One region of the Acidocella sp. C78 genome, then DNA from elsewhere that is predicted to be linked to it. Evidence: riboswitches for the same ligand, from Rfam matches in the RefSeq annotation. Region 1 holds a riboswitch; the other holds the start of a gene.
The links. Region 1 has a riboswitch for thiamine pyrophosphate ahead of thiC (phosphomethylpyrimidine synthase ThiC). Riboswitches for the same ligand answer to the same signal wherever they lie in the genome.

Region 1 (7,878 bases):
CGAATCCGTCATCGGCGCGGGCCACCGTATCGGCGATGGCGGCGCTGCGCGCGGGCGGGAGCGGGCCGGCGAGCGCCTCGCCGACAAGGCCGGCCAGAGCCAGGCCATCGGCATCGGCCAGCGAGAGCGCGCGTCCGATCGATCCTTCGGCCAGTCTGGCCAGGGCCGTGCGGCGTTCATCGGGAAGTTCGGGGAGATCGGCGGCCAGCAGGTTGCTGACGGTTTCGGCTGGCAGCGGGTCGAGATCGAGCCGGCGGCAGCGGCTGCGGATGGTGGGCAGCAGCCGGCCGGGCGCGTGGCTGACCAGCAGCCAGATCGCCCGCGCCGGCGGTTCCTCGAGCAGTTTGAGCAGCGCATTGGCGGCATTGCGGTTCAGCGCCTCGGCGCCATCGACGATGACGACGCGCCACCCCCCCTCGCCCGGCGTCAGCCGCAGAAAACGGCCGGCGGCGGCGACCGTGTCGACCACGATTTCGCCCTGCATCCGCTTGCGCTTCTCGTCATAACGGCGCTCGATCACCAGCAGGTCGGCATGCGCGCCGGTGGCGATGCGGCGGAAAGCAGGATCGCGCGCGGACAGCGACAGGTCGGGCGTGCGGGCGCCGGCGAGCAGCCAGCGGGCGAAGCGGAAGGCCAGCGTCGCCTTGCCAATCCCCGGCGGACCGGCGATCAGCCAGGCGTGATGCAGGCGCGCGCCAGTCGCGGCACGGAAAAGCTCCGCGACGGCGCTGTCATGGCCAAACAGTTGGGGGTTGGCGCGGGGCGACAGCATCAGGCGATGGCGAGGCCGAGCCGGGCGCGGATGCAAGCGGCAAGGGCTTCGGTCACCTCCTCGATCCGGCCCGCAGCGTCGACCACGGCGCAGCGTTCCGGCGCGGCGGCGGCGATGGCGCAAAATCCGGCAGCGACCCGCGCGTAAAAGCCGGCATCGAATTTCTCGTACCGGTCGGCGGCGCTGCCGCGACAGGCGAGCCGCGCACGTGCGACGGCATCCGGCAGGTCGAGGATCAGCGTGAGATCGGGCGCCACGCCGATCATCGTGCCAAGTGTTGCGATCGTCGCCCGGTCCACACCAAGGCCATAGCCCTGATAGGCCATGGTGGAATCGGTGAAACGGTCGCACAGCACCACGGCGCCGCGTTCGAGCGCCGGACGGATGACTGCCGTGACATGATCGGCACGGGCAGCAAAAACCAGCAACGTGTCGGCAAGCGGCGTGAAATGGCGCTCGGGGTCGAGCATCAGCGCGCGGATAGCCTCGGCTCCCGGCGTGCCGCCTGGCTCGCGGGTGGTCAGAACCTCGTGCCCGGCGGCGCGGAGCCGGTCGGCAAGCCGGGTGATCTGCGTTGACTTGCCGGCCCCCTCCCCGCCTTCAATGGTGATGAAAACACCGCGGAGGTTCACCGAACCACGATCCCTGGGCCGGCGATGCCCCGGTCGAGCAATGCACGTAGCGCCGCATCGGCGGCGGGTACGCTGTCATAGGGACCAAGGCGCATGGCGTAGAGCGTGCGACCGCCGGCGGACTGCGGAACAACCTCACCCGGCATGCCGTAAAGACGAGCGTGAAGGTTCATCGCGTCGGCGCTCGACCCAAATCCCGGGATCTCGACATAGAGCGGGCCGGGGGAAGATGGGCCGATGCGCACCATGCCGGAGAGGTGCGCTGCTGCGCCGGCGTTGCGTTGGCGCGTGGCAGGGTGGGCAGGGGTAGCAATAAAGGTACCGGCTGTGCCTGTGGCGCCCGGTGGCGGCGGCAGGGCGGCGGCAGCGACCGAACTGACCGGCGCCGCTGTGAGATGCGGACCGACGCCGAGACTGGCCTGCAAGGTCGACGAGCGCCCGGCCAGCAGCCGGACGCGGACCTCGGCGAGACCGTTGGACGGCATTCCGAGAAGACGGGCGACGCGGGGCGTGACTGCAATGATCCGCCCTGGCTGCATCGGACCGCGATCGTTCACGCGGACGGTCAGACTGCGGCCGGTATCCAGATTGGTGATCCGCACGATCGAGGGCAGCGGCAGGACCGTGCTCTGGGCCATGAGACCGCTGGCGCGATACGCCTCGCCATCCGCGGTAAGCCGGGCAGGCCCGGATGGAATGACCGCGGAAAGCCCAGTTCGGTCATAACGATTGAAAACGCGCGGATAATGCCATTGTCCACCCGCCTCGTAGGGCTTCCCGATCGTATAGTGAACGTGCGCCGCCAATCCGGAATGATGGAATGGCCGTGTACACCCGGCAAGAGCCAGCACCGCGGCCAGCAGCAGGGTCAGGCGGATCATGCGAGAATCCGGCGGCCGAGTTCACCGACCGCGAGGGCGTAGAGATCGGACGGGTTGTAGCTGCGGATCGCGCGGAAATTGCCGAAGGCGAGGAACGCTTCCCCGTGCGGGCCATCCGGCAGCAGCAGCGAGGCCGGGGTGGATGCCGGCAGGCGACGAGCCGGTGCCAGGCGATGGATGCCCAGCGCCTGCCAGCGGCCCAGGGGCAGCGAGTGGTCGCGACCAGCCAGTGCGGTGTCGAAATGCTGTGGGATCAGCACGGGCTCGCTCGATGGCAGGCCGAGCCGCCAGTGCGACTTGTGCATGTAATTGGCGATCGATGCCATTGTGTCTGGCACGCTGGTCCAGATATTTGGTTGGCCATGGCCTGAATAACTGACTGCGGTACTGAGATAGATGCTCGGCATGAATTGCGGTTGCCCCATGGCGCCGGCCCATGAGCCGCGCAACTCGGGAAGGCGGATGTCGCCGCGGGAGACGATGCGCATCGCGGCGATGGCCTCGCGGCTGAAATAGGCGCTGTTCTTGTACCAGGCGAGCGTGGCGAGGGAGTCGATCACGTTGAAATCGCCCTGATAATGGCCGAAATCGGTTTCGATCCCCCAGATGCCCATGATCGGCGCGGCGGCGACGCCAAAGCGGGACCGGAGCCGATCGAGAATGACCCGATGCTCGGCGAAGGCCGCCCTTCCCGCGGCCACGCGGGTTTGGGTGACCACGCGGGCGCTGTATTGCGCCCAGGTCAGGGTGAATTCAGGCTGATGGGTTTCATGTCGTATCACCTCCCGGTTCGGCTTCAGACCGGACAGGGCGGCGACGGCGATATGGGACGGAACACCTTCCCGACGCGCCCGGCCTTCGAGTTCGTGGATGAAATCTTCAAAACCGGCCGCGCGGGCCGGCCGAATCAGGGCGGGAGTAGACGGTAGCGCGGCGAGCAGGAGACGACGTTTCATCCCCTCGTTCTGCCACGCCCCGCGTCGTCGCGGAAGGGAGGTTCAGGCTCCCTCAACATCGGCTACCGCGAGTTCAATCAGGCGTTCCAGAATATCCGGCTCCTGCGCGCCGGCAATCGCGGCCTGACCATCGATGATGAAACAGGGAACGCCGTTGATGCCGAGGCGATGGACAAACAGATTGTCGGCATGGATCTGCTCGATCGCCCGGTCGCTCGCGAGAAAGGCGGCGGTCTCATTGTGCCTCAAGCCATTTGCCTCACCGATGGCGGCAAGAGCGTCGGGGTTGCCGATGTCGAGGCCCGCCGAGAAATAGGCCTGGAAAATGTCCAGAACCAGCCCTTCCGCCGCTACGCCACGCTCAAGGGCGAGGCGGACGAGGCGATGGGCATCGACGGTGCTCGGCGCGCGGGCGATCCGGGGAAAGGCGAGGTCAAGACCGTCTTCGGCAGCGATGCTGGAAATGGCGGCATGAAACCGCCGCGCGCGATCTTCGTCGCCGAATTTGCGCGCAGTGTAATCGGCGCGGCTTATTCCGCTGCGGGGCATGTCCGGATTGAGAAGAAACGGCCGCCATACTGGCGTGAGCGGCAGATCGGGGCGGCTCTGGCGCAGACGCTGAAAACGGTGAATGCCAAGATAGCACCAAGGACAGACGAAATCGAAAACGATCTCGACGGTCACCCTCGGCGGGCGAGGCAGAGCCATATTCATGGCTAATCAGACTAGCCGATGCGTCCCGGCAGGCAAAGCGAAAAGGTATCGACGGCCCGAGGGAGTTTTGGGATCATTGAAGGGTGATGGTGCGGCACGGCGGGCGCATCGCGTCCGTAATCGCGCTATATGTGGAAATCGGCGATGGCCGGCCAAACAGGTAGCCCTGAATTTCGTCGGCTCCGCAATCCCTCAGTATGTCCGCCTGCCGCTCGGTTTCCACACCTTCCACCACCACCGGCAGGCGCAACCCGCGCCCGAGGCCGAGGACGGCATTGACGATGGCGAGCGATTCGGATTCTTCTGCCAGGTCACGAACAAAGCTGCGATCGATCTTGAGCTTGTTGAAGGGAAAGGCTCGAAGCGTTGCGAGTGAAGAATAGCCGGTGCCGAAATCATCGATCGAGATGCCGACGCCGAGAGCCTTGATCCTCTGCAACGTATCCACCGCCCGCTCGAAATTGCGAATCAGCATCGATTCGGTAACCTCGATTTCGAGTCGGGACGGCGGCAGGCCAGTCTCGCGCAGAATGTCGGTAATGATCGCGGCGAGATCGCCGTGCTGGATCTGTATGGGCGAAACGTTCACCGCGACGGTCAGCGGCGCCGACCACCGCGCAGCTTCGGCACAGGCTTCACGCAAAACCCAGGTTCCGAACTCCTCCATCAGGCCGATCGACTCTGCGAGGCCGATGAAAAGGTCGGGCGCAACCGGTCCGTGGACCGGGCTGTTCCAGCGCAGCAACGCCTCGAACCCGCTGCATAAGGCGGTGCGCATGCAGATCATCGGCTGATAGACCAGCGACAGTTCCCGGTGTTGGAGGGCCAGCCTGAGATCTTGTTCGAGTACGCGCCGCTTCTGCCATTCCGACTGGATCGTGGCGTCGTAAAAAGTAAGGCTGTTGGGCCTTTCCTTTTTGATGACATGCAGCGCCTGGCTGCTATGGGCGAGCAGCGTGCTGGAGGTCATGCCATCGAAGGGATGCAACGCGATGCCCACTGACGCGGAAATGGCGATCTCGCGACCATCGGACAGAGTGATCGGCTCGGCGATGGCGCGCAACAGCCGGCGCGCCAGCGCTTCGACCGCCTCCGGCTCCTCGCAGCCGGCTTCGACCACCACGAACTCGTCGCCGCCGATGCGGGCGACAAGATCCGTTTCGCGGACCTGACGGCTGATCCGTGCCGCGACCTCGCGCAACACGCCGTCAGCCGCCATATGGCCGAACAGATCGTTGATGCCCTTGAAATCATCGATATCAAAGGTCAGCAGCGCGACGTTTTCACGGCGGCGGCGCGCCTCGGCAAGCACCTGGTCGAGCCGCTCGAGCAGATGGCCGCGATTGATCAGGCTGGTCAGCGGATCATGCGAGGTCATGAACCGGATCCGCTCGAGCGCCAGCTTGCGGTCGGTGATTTCCTGGCAGAACCCGCGTATGGCGACCACGGCGCCGGCGGAGCCGGTTTCGGGTCGCATGTCGATCCAGAACCAGCGCCGCGCCCCCTCGCCGCAGCCATCGAGTCGGACTTCCACTGCGGCCGGCTCGCCGGTTTCGACAATCGTCGCAAAGGTCGCAAGGAAGGTGGCGCGGTCAGCTTCGTCCATCTGGCTGGTGAGCGTATCTTCATGCGGGACGAACGATGCGGGATCGGTGCCGAATAATTCGTGCATGTCGGCCGACCATGTCGCGCGACGATCCTTGACGGCGATCCGCCAGTTCCCGATCCGGGCAATGCGATGAACGGTCTGCAGATCATCAAGCGCCTGGCGGGCACAACCGATCGAGCGTTGCGCGACGTCGAGGGCGAGGCCTGCAACGCGATTGAATTTCTGCACGGCGGGATGCGCCATCCCCGCAGGCAGATCGCGGGCAAGATCTGCCGTGGCCTGGGCCAATGCCGCGCGAAGCTGGTCGACTTCGGTGGGATCGAAGGTGGTGCAAGCCGCTTCCCGCTCTGTCATGACAGCGGCCTCAGGGACGTTTGGGGAAACGGAAGCCGGCGCGGCATCGTGACCAGTCCAAACCCGATCCGACCCAGAACGACCGCAAGGTCTGGCGGATGTCCGGCCGCAGCAAGGGCCCGGGCCCGTGCATCAGGCCCGACGCGGCGGAGGCTGGGGTGCCGGATGGGGGCCGGGGCAGAACCGTTCATGTCGATCCTCGGTCTCCGTGATGCCAAAATTCATGAAGACATATAGCCCGAAAAGGTGAACAAAACGTTTCGGATTCCGACAGGTCGGTAGCGCACTTGACTTGCGACGCCGCTAGACCCATCGTGATAGGACCGAGGGGTGCGCCCGCAGGCGCTGAGAGCTGGATGTCCGGCAACCCTTTGAACCTGATCCGGGTTACGCCGGCGGAGGGACGGGATCAAACAGACCGAACCACACGCCCCAGCGTCGCCCCTGTTCCGAGGAGCGCGCCATGAATGTCCAGACCAAGCCTGCCAGCGTCACGACCGGCCCGATCGCCGGCTCGCGCAAGGTGTTTACCTCCCCCGACGGGCGGCCAGACATCGCCGTGCCGTTCCGTGAGATCGATCTGCATCCGAGCGCGGGAGAAGCGCCGTTCCGGCTCTATGACACGTCGGGCCCGTTCACCGACCCGCATTTCAGCCTCGATCTCGACAACGGCTTGCCGCAGGTTCGCGGCGCCTGGATCGAACGGCGCGGCTTCGATTCTGTTGCCGGCCGGGCGGTGAAACCGGAGGATAACGGATTCGCGGCGGCGGACCGGCTGGTGCCCCCCTGCCCCGCAGGGCGGCGCGTGTTCGCCGGCAAGGACGGCGCGCTGGTGACGCAATATGAATACGCGCGGGCCGGAATCGTCACCGAGGAGATGATCTATGTCGCGCATCGCGAAAATCTCGGCCGGGCGAAGGCCGCCGAGGGGGCTGCGGCGCGGCGGGCGGATGGCGAGCGGTTCGGCGCGGCGATCCCCGAATTCGTGACGCCGGAATTCGTGCGTAGCGAGATTGCCGCCGGAAGGGCGATCATTCCGGCGAACATCAACCACCCCGAGCTGGAGCCGGTGATCATCGGCCGCAACTTCCTGGTGAAGATCAACGCCAATATCGGCAATTCGGCGGTCACCTCCGGAGCCGCGGAAGAGGTCGAGAAGCTGGTCTGGGCGATCCGCTGGGGGGCGGATACGGTGATGGACCTCTCGACCGGGCGGAACATCCACAACATTCGCTCCTGGATCATGCGCAACTCGCCGGTGCCGATCGGCACCGTGCCGATCTACCAGGCGCTGGAAAAGGTCGGCGGCGATCCCGACAAGCTCGACTGGGAGGTGTTCCGCGACACGCTGATCGAGCAGGCCGAACAGGGCGTGGACTATTTCACCATCCATGCCGGGGTGCGGCTTGCCCATGTGCCGCTGACGGCCAAGCGGGTGACCGGCATTGTCTCGCGCGGCGGCTCGATCATGGCGCGCTGGTGCCTCGCGCATCACCGCGAGAGCTTCCTTTATGAGAAGTTCGACGAAATCTGCGACATCATGCGCAAGTATGACGTGTCGTTCTCGCTGGGTGACGGGCTGCGGCCCGGCTCGATTGCCGATGCCAATGACGCGGCGCAGTTCGCCGAGCTGGAGACGCTGGGCGAGCTGACCAAGATCGCCTGGGCCAAGGGCTGCCAGGTGATGATCGAGGGCCCCGGCCATGTGCCGATGCACAAGATCAAGGAGAACATGGAGAAGCAGCTCGAAGTCTGCCACGAGGCCCCGTTCTACACGCTCGGGCCGCTGACCACCGACATAGCACCCGGCTACGATCACATCACCTCGGCGATCGGGGCCGCGATGATCGGCTGGTTCGGCACCGCCATGCTCTGCTACGTGACGCCGAAGGAACATCTCGGCCTGCCGAACCGCGACGACGTGAAGACCGGGGTGATCACCTACCGCCTCGCGGCGCAT
Region 2 (7,878 bases), on a different contig from region 1:
GCCGCCATGCTCTGGCTCGGCATCGGCCGCATTGCCGGGATCACCGGAATCGCCGGAGACCTGATCCAGCGCTCCGGGCGGGACTGGCGGCTCGCCTTCATCTCCGGCCTGCTTCTGGCCGGCCTTCTCGCGCGGTCGTTTGGCGCCGCCCCGGCGATCCATGTCGCCGCCGGGCCGCCGGTGATGATCGGCGCCGGCCTGCTGGTCGGAATCGGCACCGCGCTCGGCGGCGGCTGCACCTCAGGCCACGGCGTCTGTGGTCTGGCCCGCGTTTCGCCGCGCTCGATTGTCGCGACACTCGTTTTCATGGCCGTCGCGGCGGTCGTGGTTTTCCTCACCCGTGACCTTGGAGCCGTATGATGCGCCGGCCCCTGATCGCTTTTGCCGCCGGCCTGCTCTTTGGTGGCGGGCTGCTGCTCTCGGATATGGTCGATCCCGCCAAGGTCCTCGGCTTCCTCAACATCGCCGGTCATTGGGATCCGAGCCTCGCCTTCGTCATGGCCGGCGGCGTTCTCGTCGCCGCGGCGGGGTTCGCATATGGCCGCCGCCGTGGCAGGCCATTGACTGGTGGGAGCTTTCCAGTGCTGCGGCGCAGCGGAATCACCCTTCGCCTTGCCGGTGGCGCTGCGATTTTCGGGATTGGCTGGGGAATGGCCGGGCTATGCCCCGGACCGGCCATCACCGCGCTTGCGCTCGATCCTTTGGCCCTCTGGCCATTCGTGATCGCAATGTTCGCCGGGATATGGATCGTCCGCTTGCTGGATGCCGCGCGTCAGTCGCAGCCGCCCACCTTGTCCATGCCCGCCGTGCAAAACAGGCGGTAGATCAATCCCACCACATCGCGCGCCGCATCGCTGCCCAACGCGTAATAGATCGTCCGCGAATCGCGACGGGTCGTAACCAGCCCGTCCTGTCGCAACCGTGCGAGCTGCTGCGACAGATGCGCCTGGCGGATGCCGAGTTCCCGCTCGAGCTGCCCCACCGAGGCTTCACCATGGGTAAGGTGACACAGAACCATCAACCGGTGAGGATTGGCGATGCACCGCAGAAACTGCGCCGCCATCGTCGCGTTGCGCATCATCGCGTCGAGTTCAATCTCGGTTTCGCTATCAACCGCCATCGTTTTCAGTTCGCCAGTCCGCAGCAAACCGTCTGCTGCCAGGGGCGCATGCTGACCCATTTCTTTGTCCCCGTAACCAAACTCTCTTTATCTGGACAGACTATGATCCGTTCGGTGATGATTTGGCAATATCAAAGGCCTTTCCGCGCGCGGGCAAAATGAACGCGCCAAGGGGGCGCGCGGGCGGCGCAACTCACGCTCCCGCGCTTGAAAGAGCCGGTACGGCGCCAGCCTGACCTTCACGCCCCAATCAGACCCAGTTCCGGGCTCGAGGCTTCGGCCCGCAGCCGTTTCGGAATCCGGCCGGCGCCGCGGGCGCCGAATCCGGCCTCGACCGCTGCCCGCATCGCCGCCGCCATCCGCACCGGGTCATGCGCCCGGGCAATCGCGGTATTCAGCAGCACGGCATCGCAGCCGAGTTCCATCGCCAGCGTCGCGTCCGACGCGGTGCCGATGCCGGCATCGAGCACCACCGGCACCGCACTCTGCGCGCAGATCCGCTCGATGTTGTAGGGATTGGCGATCCCGAGCCCGGAGCCGATCGGCGAGCCCAACGGCATCACCGCGGCCGCGCCCAGATCCGCCAGCTTGCGGCAGAGAATCGGATCGTCAGTGCAATAGGGCAGCACAGTGAAACCGGCCTTCACCAGCACGCCTGTCGCCTCGATCAGCAATTCGGCATCCGGATACAGGGTCTCCCGGTCGCCGATGATTTCAAGCTTGATCCAGTCCGTCTCCAGCGCCTCGCGCGCGAGTTCGGCGGTCAGCACCGCATCGCGCACGGTCGAGCAGCCGGCGGTGTTCGGCAGCAGCCGATAGCGCCCGCCCAGCGCATCGAGCAGTGATCCGCCATAGGCATCGAGGCTGATCCGCCTGATCGCCACGGTGACCAGCGAAGGTTCCGCCGCATCCAGCGCATCGAGCAGCACCTGCTGGTTGGGATAGGCGCTGCTGCCCATGAACAGGCGCGAGCCGAGCGCGACGCCCGCGATCTCGAAAGCGTTCATCTCAGCCTCCTCCGACCGCACGGACAATCTCGACCTCGTCGCCCGGCACCAGCCGCGTACGCGCCCAGGACGCCCGCGGCACCACGGAAGCGTTGAGCGCCACCGCCAGACCTTTGGTTTCGTGCAGCCCCTTTGCCTCCAGCAAAGCGGCAATGCTCGCCGCAATCGGCTCGAAGGTGCCGTTTACCCTGATTTCTTCGCGATTCATGCCGCACTCCTCACCCGCGCGAACCGCCCGATATCGAACGGGGCAATGCGCGGATCCAGCCTCTGCTCAAGGATTGTCGCCGCCATCGCTGCGGCGGTGACCGGGGTGAGCAGAATTCCGTTGCGGTGATGCCCGGTGCAGAACATTAGGCCGGGAAGGGCGCTCGGCCCGAGCACAGGCGCATCGTCGCGCGAGCCGGGCCGGAAACCGACCCAGGTCTCCACCAGGTCGAGCTCCTCGATCCCCGGCACGGCGCGCCAGGCGCCATCGAGCAGCGAATAAAGCCCGCCAGCCGTTATCGCGCCATCGAACCCGCGCTCCTCGACGGTTGCCCCGACGATGAGCAGCCCGCTCCGCCGCGGCACCAGATAGGCCCGTGGCGCCCAGATCACATGGCGCAGCAGGGGGGCTTCCGGGTCCATCTGCACCGAGAGCATCTGCCCCTTGATCGGGCGAACCGGGGGCAGCGGCACCGGCACGTCGAACGTGCCAGACCAGGCCCCCGCCGCCAGCACGACCACATCGGCCTCGTGGATGCCCTCGGCGGTCACCACGCCGCGGGCGCGGGCGCCGTCGGTCTCGATCCGCAGCACCGGCAGCCGCTCGCGCAGCACCCCGCCGGCGCGGCGGAAGGCCTCGCCCAGCGCCATCGTTGCCGCCCGGTTGTCGACCTGGATGTCATCTGGCGAGAACACCGCCCCGGCCAGTTGCGGCGCGAGATAGGGCTCGCGCGCGCGCGCCTCGACCGGCGTCAGCCATTCGAGGTCGATGCCCTGGCGTTTCTGGAATTCCATGTCGTGCCGCAGCTTCGCCGCATCGTCGCGGTTGAGGGCGATCAGTATCGTGCCCTCGCGCCGCAGCCCCACCTGCATGCCGGAGGCCGCCTCGAGTTCAGCCGCGAAATCCGGCCACAGCGCCAGCGATTTGTGGTTGAGCACCCCGAGCGCCTGTTCGCCCGGCTCCGCCTCGCAGCCGGCGGCGAGCATTCCGGCCGCGGCGTAGCTGGCGCCGCGGCCGATCGCATCGCGCTCGAATACCGTGGCTTCGGCGCCGCGCTGCGCGAGGCGCCAGCCCAGGGCGAGCCCGATGATGCCGCCGCCGATGATGGCGACCTTCATGGCTTCACTCCGCCGCCTGATCCTCGACATAGATGCGGCTGCCGCCATCGCGGAACTCGGCCGCCTTCTGTGCCAGCCCCTCATCGCGCGCCACCTCGTCGCGGATGTCCTGGGTGATTTTCATCGAGCAGAATTTCGGCCCGCACATCGAGCAGAAATGCGCGACCTTGTGCGCTTCCTTGGGCATCGTCTCGTCGTGGAACGCGCGCGCCGTGTCGGGGTCGAGGCCGAGATTGAACTGGTCTTCCCAGCGGAATTCGAACCGCGCCCGGCTCACCGCGTCGTCGCGCAGCTTCGCCGCCGGATGCCCCTTGGCGAGATCCGCCGCATGCGCCGCGAGGCGGTAGGTGATCACCCCGGTCTTCACGTCGTCGCGGTTCGGCAGGCCGAGATGTTCCTTCGGCGTCACGTAGCAGAGCATGGCGGTGCCGAACCAGCCGATCATCGCGGCCCCGATCGCCGAGGTGATGTGATCGTAGCCGGGTGCTATGTCGGTGGTCAGCGGCCCGAGCGTGTAGAACGGGGCCTCGTGGCAGACTTCGAGCTGCTTCTCCATGTTCTCCTTGATCTTGTGCATCGGCACATGGCCGGGGCCCTCGATCATCACCTGGCAGCCCTTGGCCCAGGCGATCTTGGTCAGCTCGCCCAGCGTCTCCAGCTCGGCGAACTGCGCCGCGTCATTGGCATCGGCAATCGAGCCGGGCCGCAGCCCGTCACCCAGCGAGAACGACACGTCATACTTGCGCATGATGTCGCAGATTTCGTCGAACTTCTCATAAAGGAAGCTCTCGCGGTGATGCGCGAGGCACCAGCGCGCCATGATCGAGCCGCCGCGCGAGACAATGCCGGTCACCCGCTTGGCCGTCAGCGGCACATGGGCAAGCCGCACCCCGGCATGGATGGTGAAATAGTCCACGCCCTGTTCGGCCTGCTCGATCAGCGTGTCGCGGAACACCTCCCAGTCGAGCTTGTCGGGATCGCCGCCGACCTTTTCCAGCGCCTGGTAGATCGGCACGGTGCCGATCGGCACCGGCGAGTTGCGCATGATCCAGGAGCGAATGTTGTGGATGTTCCGCCCGGTCGAGAGGTCCATCACCGTATCCGCCCCCCAGCGGATCGCCCAGACCAGCTTCTCGACCTCTTCCGCGGCTCCGGAGGTGACCGCCGAATTGCCGATATTGGCGTTGATCTTCACCAGGAAGTTGCGGCCGATGATCACCGGCTCCAGCTCGGGGTGGTTGATGTTCGCCGGAATGATCGCCCTTCCGGCGGCAATCTCGCTACGCACGAATTCCGGCGTCACGAATTCGGGGATCGCCGCGCCGAACCGCTCGCCATCCGCCCGCCGCGCCGCAGCCCCCTCGGCGGCCTTCGCCCGGCCGAGATTTTCGCGATGCGCGACATAGATCATCTCCTCGGTGACGATTCCGGCCCGCGCGTATTCATATTGCGTCACCAGCGCGCCGTCCTTGCCGGCGAACACGCGCCGCCCTGCGGGGCAGGGGGGCACCAGCCGGTCCGCCGCCGCGAATCCGTTATCCTCCGGTTTCACCGCCCGGCCGGCAACAGAATCGAAGCCGCGCCGTTCGATCCAGGCGCCGCGAACCTGCGGCAAGCCGTTGTCGAGATCGAGGCTGAAATGCGGGTCGGTGAACGGGCCCGACGTGTCATAGAGCCGGAACGGCGCTTCTCCCGCGCTCGGATGCAGATCGATCTCACGGAACGGCACGGCGATGTCTGGCCGCCCGTCGGGGGAGGTAAACACCTTGCGCGAGCCGGCGATCGGGCCGGTCGTGACGCTGGCAGGCTTGGTCTGGACATTCATGGCGCGCTCCTCGGAACAGGGGCGACGCTGGGGCGTGTGGTTCGGTCTGTTTGATCCCGTCCCTCCGCCGGCGTAACCCGGATCAGGTTCAAAGGGTTGCCGGACATCCAGCTCTCAGCGCCTGCGGGCGCACCCCTCGGTCCTATCACGATGGGTCTAGCGGCGTCGCAAGTCAAGTGCGCTACCGACCTGTCGGAATCCGAAACGTTTTGTTCACCTTTTCGGGCTATATGTCTTCATGAATTTTGGCATCACGGAGACCGAGGATCGACATGAACGGTTCTGCCCCGGCCCCCATCCGGCACCCCAGCCTCCGCCGCGTCGGGCCTGATGCACGGGCCCGGGCCCTTGCTGCGGCCGGACATCCGCCAGACCTTGCGGTCGTTCTGGGTCGGATCGGGTTTGGACTGGTCACGATGCCGCGCCGGCTTCCGTTTCCCCAAACGTCCCTGAGGCCGCTGTCATGACAGAGCGGGAAGCGGCTTGCACCACCTTCGATCCCACCGAAGTCGACCAGCTTCGCGCGGCATTGGCCCAGGCCACGGCAGATCTTGCCCGCGATCTGCCTGCGGGGATGGCGCATCCCGCCGTGCAGAAATTCAATCGCGTTGCAGGCCTCGCCCTCGACGTCGCGCAACGCTCGATCGGTTGTGCCCGCCAGGCGCTTGATGATCTGCAGACCGTTCATCGCATTGCCCGGATCGGGAACTGGCGGATCGCCGTCAAGGATCGTCGCGCGACATGGTCGGCCGACATGCACGAATTATTCGGCACCGATCCCGCATCGTTCGTCCCGCATGAAGATACGCTCACCAGCCAGATGGACGAAGCTGACCGCGCCACCTTCCTTGCGACCTTTGCGACGATTGTCGAAACCGGCGAGCCGGCCGCAGTGGAAGTCCGACTCGATGGCTGCGGCGAGGGGGCGCGGCGCTGGTTCTGGATCGACATGCGACCCGAAACCGGCTCCGCCGGCGCCGTGGTCGCCATACGCGGGTTCTGCCAGGAAATCACCGACCGCAAGCTGGCGCTCGAGCGGATCCGGTTCATGACCTCGCATGATCCGCTGACCAGCCTGATCAATCGCGGCCATCTGCTCGAGCGGCTCGACCAGGTGCTTGCCGAGGCGCGCCGCCGCCGTGAAAACGTCGCGCTGCTGACCTTTGATATCGATGATTTCAAGGGCATCAACGATCTGTTCGGCCATATGGCGGCTGACGGCGTGTTGCGCGAGGTCGCGGCACGGATCAGCCGTCAGGTCCGCGAAACGGATCTTGTCGCCCGCATCGGCGGCGACGAGTTCGTGGTGGTCGAAGCCGGCTGCGAGGAGCCGGAGGCGGTCGAAGCGCTGGCGCGCCGGCTGTTGCGCGCCATCGCCGAGCCGATCACTCTGTCCGATGGTCGCGAGATCGCCATTTCCGCGTCAGTGGGCATCGCGTTGCATCCCTTCGATGGCATGACCTCCAGCACGCTGCTCGCCCATAGCAGCCAGGCGCTGCATGTCATCAAAAAGGAAAGGCCCAACAGCCTTACTTTTTACGACGCCACGATCCAGTCGGAATGGCAGAAGCGGCGCGTACTCGAACAAGATCTCAGGCTGGCCCTCCAACACCGGGAACTGTCGCTGGTCTATCAGCCGATGATCTGCATGCGCACCGCCTTATGCAGCGGGTTCGAGGCGTTGCTGCGCTGGAACAGCCCGGTCCACGGACCGGTTGCGCCCGACCTTTTCATCGGCCTCGCAGAGTCGATCGGCCTGATGGAGGAGTTCGGAACCTGGGTTTTGCGTGAAGCCTGTGCCGAAGCTGCGCGGTGGTCGGCGCCGCTGACCGTCGCGGTGAACGTTTCGCCCATACAGATCCAGCACGGCGATCTCGCCGCGATCATTACCGACATTCTGCGCGAGACTGGCCTGCCGCCGTCCCGACTCGAAATCGAGGTTACCGAATCGATGCTGATTCGCAATTTCGAGCGGGCGGTGGATACGTTGCAGAGGATCAAGGCTCTCGGCGTCGGCATCTCGATCGATGATTTCGGCACCGGCTATTCTTCACTCGCAACGCTTCGAGCCTTTCCCTTCAACAAGCTCAAGATCGATCGCAGCTTTGTTCGTGACCTGGCAGAAGAATCCGAATCGCTCGCCATCGTCAATGCCGTCCTCGGCCTCGGGCGCGGGTTGCGCCTGCCGGTGGTGGTGGAAGGTGTGGAAACCGAGCGGCAGGCGGACATACTGAGGGATTGCGGAGCCGACGAAATTCAGGGCTACCTGTTTGGCCGGCCATCGCCGATTTCCACATATAGCGCGATTACGGACGCGATGCGCCCGCCGTGCCGCACCATCACCCTTCAATGATCCCAAAACTCCCTCGGGCCGTCGATACCTTTTCGCTTTGCCTGCCGGGACGCATCGGCTAGTCTGATTAGCCATGAATATGGCTCTGCCTCGCCCGCCGAGGGTGACCGTCGAGATCGTTTTCGATTTCGTCTGTCCTTGGTGCTATCTTGGCATTCACCGTTTTCAGCGTCTGCGCCAGAGCCGCCCCGATCTGCCGCTCACGCCAGTATGGCGGCCGTTTCTTCTCAATCCGGACATGCCCCGC

Region 2: another riboswitch for thiamine pyrophosphate. It lies ahead of thiC (phosphomethylpyrimidine synthase ThiC); the one in region 1 lies ahead of thiC (phosphomethylpyrimidine synthase ThiC).

Annotation. Positions count from the first base shown of each region.
Region 1 is NZ_CAJQZK010000060.1:384,920-392,797, reverse strand. It holds gene ACIDOCELLA78_RS82400 (DNA polymerase III subunit delta') at 1-772, opposite strand, end outside; gene tmk (dTMP kinase) at 772-1,404, opposite strand; gene ACIDOCELLA78_RS82390 (RlpA-like double-psi beta-barrel domain-containing protein) at 1,401-2,285, opposite strand; gene ACIDOCELLA78_RS82385 (lytic transglycosylase domain-containing protein) at 2,282-3,241, opposite strand; gene ACIDOCELLA78_RS82380 (DsbA family oxidoreductase) at 3,284-3,949, opposite strand; gene ACIDOCELLA78_RS82375 (bifunctional diguanylate cyclase/phosphodiesterase) at 4,029-5,807, opposite strand; TPP riboswitch at 6,235-6,339, shown strand; gene thiC (phosphomethylpyrimidine synthase ThiC) at 6,382-7,878, shown strand, end outside.
Region 2 is NZ_CAJQZK010000001.1:381,139-389,016, forward strand. It holds gene ACIDOCELLA78_RS98655 (YeeE/YedE family protein) at 1-360, shown strand, start outside; gene ACIDOCELLA78_RS98660 (DUF6691 family protein) at 360-824, shown strand; gene ACIDOCELLA78_RS98665 (metalloregulator ArsR/SmtB family transcription factor) at 773-1,180, opposite strand; gene ACIDOCELLA78_RS98670 (thiazole synthase) at 1,360-2,127, opposite strand; gene thiS (sulfur carrier protein ThiS) at 2,129-2,335, opposite strand; gene thiO (glycine oxidase ThiO) at 2,332-3,453, opposite strand; gene thiC (phosphomethylpyrimidine synthase ThiC) at 3,458-5,278, opposite strand; TPP riboswitch at 5,321-5,425, opposite strand; gene ACIDOCELLA78_RS98690 (bifunctional diguanylate cyclase/phosphodiesterase) at 5,853-7,631, shown strand; gene ACIDOCELLA78_RS98695 (DsbA family oxidoreductase) at 7,711-7,878, shown strand, end outside.